2 regions of the Nocardia sp. 348MFTsu5.1 genome follow, and region 2 is predicted to be linked to the other one. Evidence: predicted binding sites of a transcription regulator. Region 2 holds the regulator's gene; the other holds the start of a gene.
The links. The regulator LexA, encoded in region 2, represses DNA repair genes until DNA is damaged. The targets are predictions, from matches to a motif close to CGAACANNTGTTCG.
Positions count from the first base shown of each region.

Region 1: a site for LexA is predicted at 2,399-2,412, ahead of H290_RS0115775 (DUF222 domain-containing protein). Genes of this name have one in related genera too.

Region 1 covers NZ_KB911516.1:21,023-26,893, forward strand. The annotation lists gene H290_RS0115760 (metal ABC transporter solute-binding protein, Zn/Mn family) at 1-107, opposite strand, end outside; gene H290_RS28730 (TetR/AcrR family transcriptional regulator) at 212-826, opposite strand; gene H290_RS0115770 (cytochrome P450) at 823-2,049, opposite strand; gene H290_RS0115775 (DUF222 domain-containing protein) at 2,441-3,496, shown strand; gene H290_RS0115780 (aspartate aminotransferase family protein) at 3,651-4,946, opposite strand; gene H290_RS0115785 (pirin family protein) at 5,002-5,871, opposite strand, start outside.
Region 2 covers NZ_KB911514.1:256,116-267,368, forward strand. The annotation lists gene H290_RS0113760 (hypothetical protein) at 1-284, shown strand, start outside; gene miaA (tRNA (adenosine(37)-N6)-dimethylallyltransferase MiaA) at 278-1,180, shown strand; gene dapF (diaminopimelate epimerase) at 1,220-2,110, shown strand; gene hflX (GTPase HflX) at 2,156-3,577, shown strand; gene H290_RS0113780 (acyl-CoA dehydrogenase family protein) at 3,691-4,833, shown strand; gene lexA (transcriptional repressor LexA) at 4,916-5,635, opposite strand; gene H290_RS31170 (LysM peptidoglycan-binding domain-containing protein) at 5,826-6,332, shown strand; gene nrdR (transcriptional regulator NrdR) at 6,423-6,878, shown strand; gene hrpA (ATP-dependent RNA helicase HrpA) at 6,903-10,802, opposite strand; gene H290_RS0113805 (aspartate aminotransferase family protein) at 10,861-11,253, shown strand, end outside.

The DNA.
Region 1 (5,871 bases), on a different contig from region 2:
TTGCCGTCCGAGGTCATCCCGCTGTCATCGGAGGAACACCCGGCGGCCACGCCGATGGCCAGGGTCAGGGCTGTGGTGACCCCAAGAAGCCGGGACCAGGTTGCCATTACAGGACCTTTCGCATCAAAGGATGGTGTGTCCGCGCGGGGCTGAATCGCGAGGAACCATCTAACAGATGCTAATGATAACCGTTACCGACAACTTGTGAAAATCAATATCGCTGCAGGATCGCAGGCGTGACGAATCGGGTCACGATCTCTCGTTCTTCGGCCGCATCGGAGCCGGGCGTCATCAGCAGCGATATGACCATGCGGACGATGAACCGGGCTTCGAGGGTGAGCTCGGCCTCAGGGGCGGTGGTCTCGCCGGTGATCAATGCGATGGCGGCTTTGTTGACCGATTCCGACGTTGTACCCATGGCACCCGCCAATCCGGCTGCTTCCGGACTGAACCAGCTGCGCATCACCGGATCGGAGCGGACGCCGGCCACCGCCGTCAGGATCGACTCGGTGATGCGTTCGCCGGGATCAGTCATATCCGCGGTGGCCGCACTGACCGCGGTCGACAGCCGGCGCGCCTGCCGTTCCACGTAGGCCAGGTGCAGTTCGGAGCGCGACGCGAAATATCGATAGAGGGTGGCCCGAGAACATCCGGCCGCGGTCGCTATCTGATTCATGTTCACCGCGGTGACCCCGTGGGTGACGAACAGGTCGCCGGCGACATCGAGGATGCGGGAGGCCGCGGACTCGGGCCGATTGGTGCCGAGCCAATCCGGGGCTTGCGTGGTCCCGGAGTGTCCGGTGGTTGCCGGAGACCGGCGGCTCATGGGCCGACAGTCAGGTGCATGGTGGTCGGCCGGCGCACATAGTTGCCCGGTGCGTAGGTGATCGATTCCGGATCGACGGTGAACTCGGGGCAGCGGGCCAACAGTTCGGTGAGTACGACCCGCGTTTGCATCCGCGCCGCGGCGGCGCCGAGACAGTAGTGGGCGCCGCGACTGAACGTCAGGATCTGCCGTGGGCGACGGGTGATGTCCAGGCGGTCGGCATCGTCACCGAATGCTCGCGGATCCCGGTTGGCCGAGCCATAGCTGAGCAAGACTTTGCGTCCCGCCGGAATGGTGTGATCGCCGAACGTGGCCTCGACAGTGGTGGTCCGGGCGAGACCCTGGACCGGTGAGGTGAGCCGCAGGAACTCGTCGACCGCGTCGTCGACGAGTTCCGGATCCTCGACCAGCGCCGCCCGTTGCTCCGGATACTCACCCAGCAATTCGGTCGCACCGCCGAGTACCCCGGTGGTGGTGTCGTTGCCACCGGCAACCATGGTGAAGGTGAAGGCGAGGAGCGACAGCATCCCCTCAGTGCTGTCGTCCTCGCCCACGCCTGCCTTCACCAGGTGGGAGATCGTGTCGTCTCCCGGGTGTGTGCGCCGGTACTCGATGAGCGTGCCGAAGTAGGCCATCATCTCGAGTACTGCGGCGGTGGCGGTGTCGCCGGCCTTGCTCAGGTCGGACGTGTCCGCGCCGACTATCGCCTCGGTCCATCCGTCGAATGCCATCCGATCTGATTCGGGGACACCGAGGTAGTGAGCAACAACCATGGATGGCAACGGCTTATAGAGCTCGGTCACGATGTCACCGGCACCGGCCTCGACCAGCGCGGCGATCCTCGCACGGACGAATTCTCGAACGGCGGGTTCGACCTCGGTCACCTGCTTGGGTGTGAATCCGCGGGACACCAGCTTTCGAAAATGGGTGTGTACCGGCGGATCCTGCATCACCATCGGCGGGTTGTCGGCCAGCCCGATGCTTTCCAGCTCGCCATAGGTGGTGGTGAGTCCCTGCGACGACGTGAACGTGCGCCAGTCGTCGGCGGCGTGCGATACGTCGGCGTGCCTGGTCAGAACCCAGAAGTCGTGGTCGGGATTGTCCGATCGAACACGGTGAACCGGGTCGTGGTCACGCAGATCTTCATACATCTGCCACGGATCGCGCCAAGTGTCGCCTGATCGCAGCTCGTATGCTGCTCCGTGCGACACTTTCGTTGACATGTCTCAATCGTGAGACATAAGTCGACTTGTGTCAACCATCAATTGACAGGTTGCCTATTTGGCGGCCCCAGCTGCGGTCAACGCAGTTCGCGTGGTCAGCGCAATTCGCACCGTCGGGGCAGTCCCAGGCAGTGCATGATCAAACTCGCCGGACACCACCCGCCCGTGCTGAAGAGCATCACGTTCAGTCCCACACACGCGGTCAGCAGCAACCCCCCGGGGCCGCATCGAGAGTCGCGGTAGGTCTTCACCCGTGATTAGTTCCCTTGTCGGACCGCCTTGGTAGCCTGAGTGGTTTGCCTCCCTCCTTCTGGTGAAAAGGATTGCAGCACAACAGAAACAGCCCTCTCGAACACTTGTGCGGATCAGGATTTGCGGGTACCTTGGAGTCATGGACTTCGGGGGAATGTTCGCCAGACTTTCTGATCTGGTCGGGGATGCGGCTCTGGTCGCGGGTGATGACGCTGAGTTGTCGTCGCGGGTTGTGATGGTACTTCGTCTCAATCATGTTGTGGAACAGATACTTTTCCGGCTGGTCGGCGAAGCTGAGACACGTGGAATCGCCAAGAAATCGGGCGAGAGATCAATGGTGACGTTGCTGCGGCAGGCGGGGATGGCGCCGGCGGTGGCGCACCGCTACGTGCGGGTCGGTACCGCGCTGGACGATATTCCGTCCGTCGCGTCGTACGCGGTCGACGGTGCTTTGTCAGGCGAACATATGGATTCGATTGTGAAGGGCCTCAACCACATAGCGCGGCGCAATCCGGATCTGCCAGAGGATGACCGTACGGACTGTGTGCGCGGCCTATTGGCGGAAGCATTGACAGCCACGCCATCCTCGGTATCTGCTCGGGCACGGCATATGGCACTGGTGTTGTCGCCGCCGGACAAGCCGATACCCGACGCCGAGAACCACGAGCTCAACGAGTTCTCTCTCGGGACCGGTGACGACGGACGCAGTCACGGCACGTTGGATCTGGACAACTTGCTGGGTGAGAAACTGCGGGTGGCGCTCGATCCGTTGTCGAAGCCGGTGCCTGAACCTGATGGGTCTCCGGATCGTCGTTCCAATGCGCAGGTTCGCGCCGACGCGCTCGAGCAACTATTGGATTCCTATCTCGATCAGGAAGACCGACCCACGCGTGGTGGCGCGAAACCGCATGTGGTCATGACGCTTTCACCTGAGGGCCTGCAGGCCTTCCAGCTACGCGGCCTGAGCGGCGTCACGCCGCCGGCGTTGGCTGCCTCGTTTGAATGGACCGGCCCGGCCTCCGCATCGACCGCGCAGATGGTGGCCTGCGATTCGGTGATCACGAAGATCTTGGTCGACAACAACATGGTCGGTCTCGATGGACATCCCTGGTTCATCAATCCTGACGACGCAATGCAAACACCTGTGCGGTCTCACGCCCGCAGGACCATGACTTCCGACCTCGCCGCCGCATAACCAGGCGAAGCCGGAACCGCAAGACCAGAAAACTACGACGACATATTCCAAGTTACCCCAAGCAACACAGCAAATGCTGTGTACTGCAAGACCTTTGAGAACTTAATAGTGTGAGTCGGCCGGTACCTGGACTTCAGGGTGATGCTCGTGCGGGCTACGTGGTCTCCGTCAAGGCGGTGTCGAGGATGTCCATTCCGCGGTCGAGGTCGGCGTCGCTGATGGTCAGTGGCGGAGCGAGCCGGAAGATCCCACCCATGCCGGGAAGCTGCACGATGTTCATGTGCAAGCCGTGTGACAGGCAGGCGTCGGTGACGGCCTGGCCGAGTTGGTCGGCAGGTGCTTTGGTGGCACGGTCGGCGACCAGTTCGATGCCGCAGAACAGGCCGCGGCCGCGGACGTCGCCGATGACCTCGTGTCGCGACTGCAGTTCGAGGAGGTGGTCACGCAGGCGCTTGCCGGCGGCGGAGGCCCGCGAGACCAGATCATCGCGGAGCACGATGTTCAGGACGGTACCGGCGACGGCGGCAGCCAGTGGATCTGACACGTGGGTGGTGAAGAAGAGGAATCCGCGTTCGTGGCAACGGGATTCGATCCTCTCGGACGTGACCACAGCTGCCACGGGTAATCCGGCGCCGAGAGTCTTCGACAGGGTCAGGATGTCGGGCACGGCGCCGTCTCGCTCGAAGGCGTACATCGTGCCGGTGCGACCGAGCCCGGTCTGTGCCTCGTCGGCAATGAGGAGCATGTCCCGTTCGAGGCACTTGGCCTTCAGCGCGGTGAGATAGCCGACGGGTAGATCGATGAGCCCGCCGGAGGAGACGATCGGCTCGACGATGCAGGCGGCGAGGCTACCGGTGGACTGCTGGTCGATGAGGTCGAAGCCGTAGTCGAGTTCGGTCCGCCAGTCGTGCTCGCCCGATTCCGTGCGGAAGATGGAGCGGTAGGCGTTGGGGGTCGGCAGGGTGAAGTTGCCGGGTATCGACGGGCCATAGCCTTTGCGGCCGGCCGAGTAGGTGGCCGCGGCCGCGCCGGAGGTCATCCCGTGCCAAGACCGGTCGAACGAGACGATCTCGTACTTGCCGGTGTAGAGCTTGGCGATCTTCAGTGCCGCCTCGTTCGACTCTGCGCCGGTGGACAGGAGCATCACCTTGTCCAGGCCGCTGGGCAGAGTGTCCGACAGCGCCCGGGCGAACTCGACCACCGGACGGCTGAGCATTCCGCTGAACAGGTGATCGAGGCCGGTCATCGACGCGGCAACAGTGGCTGCGACCTCCGGGTGGCAATGTCCCAGAACGGAACTCATCTGCCCGGAGGTGAAGTCGAGGATGGCGTTGCCATCGCTGTCGTAGACGTAGCTGCCACTGGCCCGCTCGATGATCCGGGGTGTGAACGCCCCGCCGTAGCGGATCAGATGCTTGTCGACGGTGGGCCAGAACGCGGCGTCGTGCACTTGATTGCCTCCCAGAGATCGTGGAACTGGTTGGTTCCACGATCTCATCAAGGTCTCAGTTCTGTTGGGTTACCGACGTGTGGGGCATCAGGGCGCCGGGTGGTATCTGACCGAACTTGCCGGCGTTGAAGTCGTCCATCGCCTCGATCAGCTGCGCCTTGGTGTTCATCACGAACGGCCCGTACTGGAACACCGGTTCACGGATCGGCCGTCCGCCGAGGAGCAACACCTCGAATGCGGGCCGGTTCGAATCCTGATGTGCCGCTGCGGAGAGCGAGATCCGGTCGCCGGGTCCGAGGACGGCCAGTTGGCCTTGCTGAATCGGGTTGTCGACCGGGCCGACGGTGCCGCGCCCGGACAACACGTACACCAGCGCGTTGAAGTCGCGGTTCCACGGCAGGTCGAGCTCGGCACCCGGTTGGAGGGTGGCGTGCGCCAGGGTGATCGGGGTGCGTGTCGACCCGGGGCCGGCATGCCCGTCGATGTCACCCGCGATGATGCGCACCAGCGCGCCGCCGTCCGAGGAACTGAGCAGTGTGGCCTCGGTGCCCTCGATCGACTGGTAGGCCGGGTCGGTCATCTTCTCGGCAGCGGGCAGATTCACCCACAGCTGGACGCCGTGGAACAAGCCGCCGCTCTCGACCAGCTCGGCCGGCGGGGTCTCGATGTGCAGGATGCCCGATCCGGCGGTCATCCACTGGGTGGCGCCGTCGGAGATCAGGCCGCCTCCGCCATGCGAATCCTGATGCTGGAAGCGTCCGTCGATCATGTAGGTGACGGTTTCGAACCCGCGGTGAGGGTGCCAGTTGGTTCCGCGCGGCTCACCGGGCTGGTACTCGACTTCGCCCATCTGGTCCATGTGGACAAACGGATCGAGGTCGGCCTTGGTTGCGCCGGCAAACGCCCGGACAACCGGGAAGCCCTC
Region 2 (11,253 bases):
TGGGCGACGGCGCCAACACCCTCGGTGCCAAGGCTCCCGGTGGATCGGCGGACGGCGCCGAGGAATTTCAGGACAGCATCGACAGGGCACTGGCATCAGGTGACCGGGGCGCGCTCGCGGCCCTCGGGCAACCGGACTGTGAAAGTTTCGGTGCCGCCGGCCGTGGTCCGTGGCAGGTGGCCACGGCCGCGACGCAGGGTGCGGCCATCACCCCTGAATTGCGTTACGCCGGTGCGCCGTTCGGCGTCGGCTACACCGTGGCGCTGTGGGATCTCACATGGTGAACCCGATCGCCGTGATCGGGCCCACCGCGAGCGGTAAGTCGGATCTGGCACTCGACATCGCCGAGGCGCTCGGCGGCGACATCGTGAACATCGACGCGATGCAGCAGTACACGGGCATGGACATCGGTACCGCCAAGGTGCCGGCCGATGAGCGGCGCGGGATCGTGCACCATCAGATCGACGTCCTCGATGTCACCGAGACCGCAACGGTGGCGCGATATCAGCAGGCGGCGCGAGCCGATGTGGAGTCATTGCTCGCGCAGGGCCGCACACCGGTGGTGGTCGGTGGGTCGATGATGTACATCCAGGCCTTGCTCGACGACTGGAAATTCCCGGCCACCGATCCCGAGGTCCGCGGGCGCTACGAGGCCGACCTGGAACGTCTGGGTTCTCTCGCCCTGCACGACAGGCTGGGCGAGGTCGACCCCGAAGCCGCCCGGAACATCCTCGACACCGACGGCAGACGCATCGTGCGGGCGCTCGAAGTGGTGGAGTTGACGGGGCAGCCGTTTGCCGCGTCTGCGCCGACAATCGGTGAACCACGTTGGGGCACAACCATAATCGCGCTCGATCGGGATACCGCAGAACTCGACAACCGGATCGCGTTGCGGACCGAACGAATGTTTTCGCAGGGATTCGTCGACGAGGTCCGGGCACTGTTGTCCCGGGGGCTCCGAGAGGGCGTCACCGCGGCGCGGGCGATCGGCTATTCACAGGTGATAGCCGCGCTGGACGGTGACCACGACATCGCGCAGGCGCAGGAACTCACCTTCATCGGCACCCGCCGGTACGTGCGCAGGCAACGGTCGTGGTTCCGGCGCGATCCACGGGTGCACTGGCTCGATGCCTCCACACCCGATCTGCTGGGGCAGGCGTTGCGGGCCGCGGACGGGTGAGAACCGGGCAATCCGCCCTGGGCGCGTAGTCTTGAGCAAATGTTCGGGCGTGTTGATTTTGTGAAGGGGCACGGTACGGAGAACGACTTCGTGCTGTTGCCCGATGCCGGTGTGCAACTCGATCTGACGCCGGATTTTGTCTCGGCGCTCTGTGATCGCCATCGCGGGATCGGTGCCGACGGTGTCCTCCGTGTCGCCACCGCGGGCGCGCTCCTCGGCGCCGGAGTCCTCGAGGTTCTTCCGCCGGGCGTCGCCCACGACGACTGGTTCATGGACTACCGCAACGGCGACGGATCGATCGCGGAGATGTGCGGTAACGGCGTGCGGGTGTTCGCCCACTATCTCGCCGCCCACGATCTGGTCACCGAGCCGACCTTCACAGTCGGGTCGCGAGCGGGCGGACGTCGCGTGACAGTTCATCACCTGACGGAATCGTCGGCGGACGTGAGTGTGCTGATGGGCCGGGTACGCACCGGCGCCGAGAGCAAGGCGAGCATCGGCGATCAGACGTACTCAGGACTGTCGGTCAACGTCGGCAATCCCCACCTGGCCTGTGTTGTCGAGGGGCTGACCGTCGAGCAACTCGAAAGCATCGACCTCACCGCGCCGATCACCTTCGATCACACCGAATTCCCCGACGGCGTGAACATCGAACTGATGACACCGCTGGTCGAGTTGACCGACGCCGCACTGGTCGGCGAGGTGTCGATGCGGGTGCACGAGCGCGGTGTGGGGGAGACCCGCAGCTGCGGCACCGGAACCGTCGCGGCGGCCACCGCGGCCTTGCAGTCGGTCGGGCGCAGCACCGGCGCGGTCGTGGTCAACGTTCCCGGTGGAGCGGTCACCGTCACCGTCGGTGACGACGAGAACGAACTTCGCGGGCCCTCCGTCCTCGTCGGCGCGGGCATGCTCAACGCAGGGTGGCGCTAAAACCGTTATGCAGTGCACCTGTCCGGATGTCACGATGGTCACCTCATGACTGAACACTCATCCGACTCACATTCACCGACGACCGGCGAACTACAACTCGACGAACGCAGCTCGCTCAAGCGCGTTGCAGGTCTGTCCACCGAGCTCACCGACGTCACCGAGGTCGAATACCGTCAGCTCCGACTCGAACGGGTTGTTCTCGTCGGGGTCTGGATGCAGGGCAGCACCACCGCCCAGGCCGAGTCGAGTCTCGCCGAACTGAAGGCATTGGCCGAGACCGCCGGATCCGAGGTACTCGAAGGACTCTTTCAGCGTCGTGACAAACCTGATCCGGCCACTTATATCGGTTCGGGCAAAGCCCACGAACTCCGTGAGGTCGTCGTGGCCACCGGCGCCGACACCGTCATCTGCGACGGTGAACTGACACCCGCACAGCTCACCGCATTGGAGAAGGTGGTGAAGGTCAAGGTCATCGACCGGACCGCGCTGATCCTCGACATCTTCGCCCAGCACGCCACATCGCGCGAGGGCAAAGCCCAGGTGGCGCTGGCTCAGATGGAATACATGTTGCCGCGTCTGCGTGGCTGGGGTGAATCGATGTCCCGCCAGGCCGGTGGCCGTGCCGGCAGCAACGGCGGTGTGGGCCTGCGTGGACCCGGTGAGACGAAGATCGAGACGGACCGCCGCCGGATCCGCGAGCGGACGGCGAAGTTGCGCCGGGAGATCCGCGAGATGAAGACGTCGCGAAACACCAAGCGCACCAAGCGGAAACAAGCCGCACTCGCCTCGGTCACGATCGTCGGGTACACCAACGCGGGCAAGTCCAGTCTGATCAACGCGATGACCGGATCGGGCGTCCTGGTACAGAACGCGCTGTTCGCCACCCTGGATCCGACCACCCGGCGGATGTCCCTCGACGACGGTCGCGAAATCGTGGTCACCGACACCGTCGGATTCGTCCGGCATCTGCCGACCCAACTGGTGGAGGCGTTCCGCTCGACCCTCGAAGAGGTCGCGGACGCAGACCTCTTGCTGCACATCGTCGATGGTTCGGACCCGATTCCCACCGGTCAGATCAGCGCAGTGCGCAAGGTCATCGAAGAGGTGATCCACGACGAGAAGGCGTCCACACCGCCGGAGCTGCTGGTGATCAACAAGATCGACGTCGCCGACCCGACTGTGCTGACTCAGTTGAGGAGCCTGTTCCCCAAGGCGGTCTTCATCTCGGCCGCCACGGGCGAAGGTATCCCGGAACTTCTCGAGCGGGTTCGTGAGTCGGTGTCGAGGCACGATGTCCACGTCAGTGTCCGAGTGCCGTATTCCCGCGGTGATCTGGTCTCACGCATCCATGCCGAAGGCGATGTGTCGAGCGAGAAGCATGGTGCCGACGGCACCGAGATCGTCGCCAGCGTTCCCTCGGCACTGGCCAATGCACTGGCCGAGTTCGCCGCGCCCCATCTGTTCTGAATCCGGGCCTGGACAGGTCGTCTTGCCCTGACTGAGCGCTCCTTGGGTTGAATGTAGAATCCAGTTACAGTTGCTGGCAACCTCGTTTGGACACCCTCGTTATGGAGACTTTGATGGAACGCACGATTTTCGAGCCTGAGCACCTCCTCTACCGCGATTCGTACCGCAGCTTCCTCGAGCAGCATGTGGCGCCGCACCACGCCCGCTGGGAAGAGCAGAACATCGTCGATCGCGACGTGTGGATCGAAGCCGGTAAGAACGGCTTCCTGGCCGTTGACGCGCCCGAGGAGTTCGGTGGCGGCGGAGTCGACGACTTCCGCTATCAGTGCATCGTCTCCGAGGAATCCGCACGCGGTGGGTTCAGCGGCCTGGGATTCACCCTGCACAACGATGTCATCGCGCCGTACCTGCTGGAGTTGACCAACGACGAGCAGAAGGCGCGCTGGCTCCCGGGATTCACCTCCGGTGAGCTCATCACCGCCATCGCCATGACCGAGCCCGGAACCGGCTCGGACCTGCAAGGGATCAAGACGACCGCCAAGAAGGACGGCGATCACTGGGTGCTCAACGGATCGAAGACCTTCATCACCAACGGCATCAACGCCGACCTGGTGATCGTGGTCGCGCGCACCGATCCCGAGGCCGGCGCCAAGGGTTTCTCCCTGCTGGTCGTCGAGCGCGGCATGCCCGGCTTCGAGCGCGGCCGCAACCTCGACAAGGTCGGCATGAAGGCGCAGGACACCGCCGAACTGAGCTTCGACAACGTCCGCGTACCCGCCGAGAACCTGCTCGGTGAAGAGGGACTCGGCTTCATCTACCTGATGCAGAACCTGCCGCGCGAGCGCCTGTCGATCGCCGTGGTCGCCGCTGCCTCCATGGAGAAGGTCCTGGAGACCACCGTTCAATATTCCAAGGACCGCAAGGCTTTCGGGCGTTCGATCGGCAACTTTCAGAACACCCGCTTCCTGCTGGCCGAGCTGGCCACGTCCACGACGACGACGCGCGTGTTCGTCGACCACTGCATCGGGCTGCTGAACGAGAAGAAGCTGACCGTCCCCGATGCCGCGATGGCCAAGTACTACGCCACCGAGAATCAGGTGCACCTGATCGACCGCTGCCTGCAGCTGCACGGCGGCTACGGCTACATGCGTGAATACTCCGTCGCGAAGGCGTTCCTGGACTCACGCGTGCAGACCATCTACGGCGGCACCACCGAGATCATGAAGGAAGTCATCGGACGCAGCCTCGGGGTCTGATCACTCAAACATCAACGCGCCGAACGGCAGAAGGCGGGTGCACCGGATCTCCGGTGCACCCGCCTTTTTCGCATGTGTGTCTCTAGAGTCGCCGCATCACTGTCACAACTTTGCCCAGGATGACCGCATCGTTGCCGGGGATGGGATCGAATACCGGGTTGTGCGGCATCAGCCACACGGCGTCTTTGGTGCGCTTGAAGGTCTTGACCGTGGCCTCGCCATCGATCATCGCGGCCACGATGTCTCCGTTGTCGGCGACGTTCTGCTGGCGTACGACCACCCAGTCACCGTCGCAGATCGCGGCGTCGATCATCGATTCGCCCACCACCCTGAGCAGGAAGAGCGAACCCTCGCCGACGAGTTCCTTCGGGAGCGGGAAGACGTCTTCGACGGCCTGTTCGGCGAGGATCGGGCCACCGGCCGCGATCCGGCCGAGGACCGGGACAAATGTCGGCGTCGGAAGTGATTCGTCGGGTGCCTGCACCTGACCGGCAGCCGTGGCCGGGTTGAGGTCGGTGTCCTGGATGTTTACCGCGCGGGGACGGTTGTTCTCGCGCTGCAGGAAGCCTTTGCGTTCGAGTGTGCGGAGCTGGTGGGCGACCGACGACGTCGAGGTCAGGCCGACGGCGTCACCGATCTCCCGGATGCTCGGCGGGTAGCCGCGCTCGCGGACCGAGGCGCGGATGACCTCGAGTACGGCTTTCTGGCGGGCGGTCAGTGAGCCTTCTGCCAGCGGTCCGGTGGCGACCACGGTGGTGGCGGCTCCGTCCGACGGCGTCGGGGGCTGGGTTGTATCGGCCATCAGGTCCTCCAGTTCGTGCGGTATCGGGCGGGGTCCATGTGGACAAAGGTAGTGCAAATCATCACAAGTCTCAAACATTTGTTCGATCAGGCGTGGCGCTTGTCGGAACCCCGTGATACAAATCGAACACTCTTTCAATCGAACGAGTGATCGAATGCACCATCGATCCGATGATCCGAGGACTGAACCCATGACTGCAGCCACCACCATCATCCGGCCGGCCACAGCTCGGCCCGTTCACCACGCCGAGAGCGCTACCGTTCCGCGTACCAAGCGGCCCTTGCGGCCCGCGGACACCGCCCGTCCGGCCGATCGCCGGCTGCCTGCTCAGCGCCGCGTGGCCGTCTCCTGCGCCGAATCGCGCAACACCGAACAACGAATGCCGACCGCTCGCGAGAAGGTCTTCGCCCGTCGGCGCGCCTGGGCGGCCGGCGCCGTCGCGGGAATCGGTCTGATGCTGATCGTTGCATTCATGACCTTCTTCGGCGGCGTGATGGAGCAGTCTGCTGATCCGGGGCGCGTCGGCACCCAGGTCGTCCGGGTTCAGTCGGGGGAGTCGTTGGGGGCCATCGCTTCCCGGATCGCACCCGAGATGCCGGCCGAAGCCGTCGTGGCAAAGATCATGGAGCTCAACGCGATGAGCAACTCGGCATTGTCGGTGGGGCAGGCGCTGGTCACGCCGGTCTACGTCAGGTAGATGATGCAGGGGCCCACAGCCCGGGCGGTATCCTCGGAACCACAGCGTCTGGTCACTCCGCCCAGGCCGTCGACCGTCGAGGAATCGTGCATGCATTGCCCGTTTTGCAAGAACGAGGACACCCGCGTAGTCGATTCGCGGGTGGCGGACGAGGGACAGGCAATCCGTCGTCGCCGTGCCTGTTCGGAGTGCGGACGCCGTTTCACCACGGTGGAGACCGCGGTGCTCTCGGTGGTCAAACGGACCGGCGTCACTGAACCTTTCAGCCGCGAGAAGGTCATGCGCGGCGTCCGCCGGGCCTGCCAGGGCCGAGCTGTCGACGATGACAAGTTGCAGCATCTTGCGCAGCAGGTCGAGGAAGCCGTCAGGGCCTCGGGTTCGGCCGAAGTTCCGGCCAACGAGGTCGGTCTTGCGATTCTCGGTCCGCTCCGCGATCTCGACGAGGTCGCGTACCTTCGCTTCGCCTCCGTCTACCGCTCATTCGACTCGGTGGACGACTTCCAGAAAGAAATCGACGATCTCCGGTCCGGCAAGTCCGAATCCTGACTCCCCGCGAATTTTGCGTTGGGGTCAGCGCAGGTCGCGAATTGCCTTGATGGCGCGCTTCTCTGAGATCGGGTACGCGGTTCGCAGCTGTTGAGCGAACAGCCCGACACGCAGCTCCTCGACGATCCAGCCGGCGGCTTCGCTGACCGCATCCTGACGTTCCGACGGCATCATCCGTAGGTGACTGGTCCAGGCCGCCACGACCCGGTCGACGGTGGCCATCGACGCGGCATCCCTCGCTGCCGACGCCGGCAACTGATCGAGTCGCGCCAGCGCGGCATCGAGGTAGCGGGGAATCTCCGTCAGATGCTCGCCACCGGTGGCGGAGATGAATCCGTCGAAAACCAACTCGCCGAGTTGGTCGCGTACATCGTCGGCAGCGTCGGCGACCGTCGTCGCCTCGATCGCGGTCCGCAGCGGGGCCACCCGGGCCAGAACTGCCGCGGCCTGACGCAACTTGGTGGTCGCCCGGCCGGTGACCTGACCCGCGACATGGGTGCGCAGCGCCGCGTAATCGGCTGCCGACCACACAGTGGGCTGTGCCGGAACAAGATCGATGACCGCAGCGCGGACGCAATCGGCGAGCAACGCGGCCGCGGTGGGATACGGGCTCTGGCTCAGCGCCAACCGGTCGGAGGTGCCCAGCGCGGAGGTCGCATTCGGCCTCAACGCTGGTACATCGTTGATCAGTAGACCGATCAACGCGTTGTACATCTGGATACGTTGTTCAGCCTCGGTGGACATCGGGGCAACGGTGAAGCCACCACCCCGGGCCACCAACGCTGGATAGCTCGTGATCTCTTGCCCGGCAACGGTGCTCCGGATGGACCGGGTGAGCGTGCCGAAGGTATCGGCGGTCCAGGTCTTGGCCACCGGGGTGGCCGCCGGGGCCGCTTCCTTCTCGAGGGCGGCGCGCGCCTTGTTGCCGAGGCGTTCCTGGAGTTCGGCCAGAGACTTGGAGCGGCCGAGCTCGTCGCCATTCGCGGCGACGGCGATGAACGTCATCCGCAGGTGGTCTGCGAGCGCGGTCGCCCTCAGGTCGGCGGCCGCGATGGACACACCGGTGATCCGCGTGAGTTCGGCGGCCACACTCGCAGTCAGCGGGCGTGCACGTGGGGTCACCGCGTCGAGCACCTGCGCTGCCAGATCGGGTGCCGGACCGACTTGGCGCCGAAGGGTTTTGGGCAAGGTGCGGATCAGCTCGGTGACCAGTTCGGTCCGCATCCCCGGGACCAGCCAGTCGAAGCCGGAGGGGCGGGCCCGGACCAGCAACGACAACGGGATCAGCACGCTCACACCGTCATCGGGGGTACCGGGTTCGAATCGGTATCGCAGGGCGTATGTGGTGTCGGCCTGGCGCCAGGCGTCCGGGAATCCGGCGGGATCGGTGGCACCGCCGCCGGCCACGACATCGGCCGGATTCAGGTCGAGGAGTGTCGGGTCCTTCTTCCTGGCGGTCTTCCACCAGGTGTCGAAATGTCGACCGGAGACGACCTCGGCGCCGACGAGACGGTCGTAGTGCGCGAACAGTACGTCATCGTCGACCACCACGTCGGTGCGCCGGACCCGGTGGACCGATTCTTCGGCATCGTCGAGGAGTGCCCGGTTGCGATGGAAGAACGGATGTTGGGTGCGCCAGTCGCCCTCGACCAAGGCACTGCGGATGAACAACTCCCGGGCGACCTCGGGGTCGATCGAGCCGTAGTTGACACGGCGTTGCGTGACCAGCGGCACGCCGTAGAGCGTGACCCGTTCGTAGGCCATCGCCGCGGAATGCTTACCCGACCAGTGTGGTTCGCTGTATTGGCGTTTGACGAGGTCGCCGGCCAGTCGCTCGGCCCACTCGGGTTCGATCCGGGCGGTGGTCCGGGCCCACAGCCGTGAGGTTTCCACGATCTCGGCCGCCATCACAAACCGGGGCGGTTTGTTCGACATGTGTGACCCGGGGAAGATCATGAACTTGGTCCCGCGCGCTCCGAGAAACTCTTTGGATTCCCCCTCGCGGACCCCGATCTGGCTCAGCAGCCCCGACAACACCGACTGATGGATGGCTGCTGCCATCCCGGATTCCGGTTCGGGGATCTCGAATGCCGCCGGTACGGTCATGCCGAGATCCCGGACGATCCGGACCAGCTGTGAATGCAGATCACGCCATTCCCGGATCCGGAGTCCGTGCAGGAACTCGCGGCTGCAGCGCTTGCGGAATTGGCTGGAGGACAGCTCTTTTCGCAATTCCTCGAGATATGCCCACAGATTGAGGAGCGTGAGGAACTCAGAGCCGGCGGCAGCGAAGCGGCGATGTGATTCATCGGCGGCCTGCCGGTGGTCCGCCGGGCGTTCCCGGACATCGGGCAGCGACAGCGCTGCGGTCAGGACCAGCATCGGGCCGAGCGCACCCTGCGTGTCGGCCTCGACGAGCATGCGGGCCAACCGCGGATCGACGGGGATCTTCGCCAGCGACCGGCCGATCGGGGTCAACCGCCGCACCGGGTTGTCGGGGGTGGCCGGGGCCAGAGCGCCGAGTTCGTCGAGGAGCTGTTGGCCGTCGCGGATGGCCTTGGGATCCGGTGGCTGCACAAACGGGAAGCGTCCGACGTCACCGAGCCCGAGCGACGTCATGTTGAGGATGACGGCGGCCAGATTGGTGCGCAGGATTTCCGGTTCGGTGTATTCGGGCCGGGCATCGAAATCGTCTTCGCTGTACAGGCGGATGCAGACGCCCGCGGCGACACGGCCACATCGGCCGGCACGCTGACGGGCACTGGCCTGGGAGATCGGCTCGATCGGTAGCCGCTGAACTTTGGTGCGGGTCGAATAGCGCGAGATGCGGGCGGTACCGGCATCGATCACGTAGTGGATGCCCGGAACGGTCAGCGATGTCTCGGCAACGTTGGTGGACAACACGATTCGTCTGCCCTTGTGCGAGGCGAACACCCGGTGCTGATCGGCCGCGGACAGCCGGGCGAACAACGGGATCACCTCGACGCCGCGTGCCTCGAGATGTTTCAGAGATGCGGCGGTGTCGTTGATCTCGCGTTCTGTGGGCAAGAACACGAGGATGTCGCCGGGGCCTTCGGCGAAGAGTTCGTCGACCGCCTCACCGATGGCCTGCAACTGATCGAGGTCGGCTTCGTCCTCGTCCTCGACAACGAGTGGCCGATAACGGATCTCGACGGGGTACGTGCGCCCGGACACCTCGATGACGGGGACCGGGCGGTCCTCGGTGGCGAAGTGATCGGCGAAACGGCCGGGCTCGATCGTGGCCGAGGTGATGATCACCTTGAGGTCGGGACGCCGGGGGAGCAGCTGTTTGAGATATCCGAGGATGAAGTCGATGTTGAGGCTTCGCTCGTGGGCCTCGTCGATGATCAGCGTGTCGTAATCGCGCAGGAGGCGATCCTGCGAGAGTTCCCGCAGCAGGATGCCGTCGGTCATCACCTTGACCAGGGTGTCGCGGGAGGCCTTGTCGGTGAACCGGACCGAGTACCCGACAACACCGCCGAGTTCGGTGCCGGTTTCTTCGGCGATCCGCTCGGCGACCGATCTGGCAGCGAGCCGTCGTGGTTGCGTGTGGCCGATCTTGCCGGCGACACCGCGGCCGAGCTCCAGGCAGATCTTCGGCAGCTGGGTGGTCTTGCCGGAGCCGGTCTCACCGGCGACGACAACCACCTGATGGGCCTCGATCGCCGCGGCGATCTCCGCGCGGGCCGCCGAAACCGGCAGTTCCGGCGGATAGCGCAGGTCCGGGACCAGCGCGCGACGCCGTTCGAGTTCCTCCGGGCCGGGGCCGGCAGAGGTGCGGGATCCCGATCGCGGCGAAGGAGGTTTGCCGGACGATTTACGTCCGCGGCGTCGGCGCTGCCCGGATGTGGGGGGCTGCCCTGATGCGGCGGGTTGGCTGGGCTGATCGGGCGCGGTCGACATATCGTCCCCAATGGTAGTCGCCGGTGCCCTGACATCGTGCCGCCACCTGCCAGGCATGATGTACCCCATGACTGCTTCTTCTTCTGCCGGTCTCTGGCACGGTTTTGCCGACATGGGCGCGGTGAGCGCCTCGGGACCGTTTGTTGTTGCCAAGGGCGAGGGCGCCTATATCTGGGACGCCGCCGGAAACAAGTACATCGATTCCACAGCCGGTCTGTGGTTCACCAACGTCGGACACGGCCGGACCGCGATCGCGGACGCCGTTGCCCGCCAGCTGAGTACGTTGGCGCATTACTCGGGGTTCGGCGACATCACCTCGGATGTGACGGCCGCACTCGCGGATCGTCTGGCCGCCCTCGCACCGATCCCGGGCAGCAAGGTGTTCTTCACCTCGGGTGGCAGCGACTCGGTCGATTCGGCGGTGAAGCTCGCTCGCCGGTACTGGCATGAG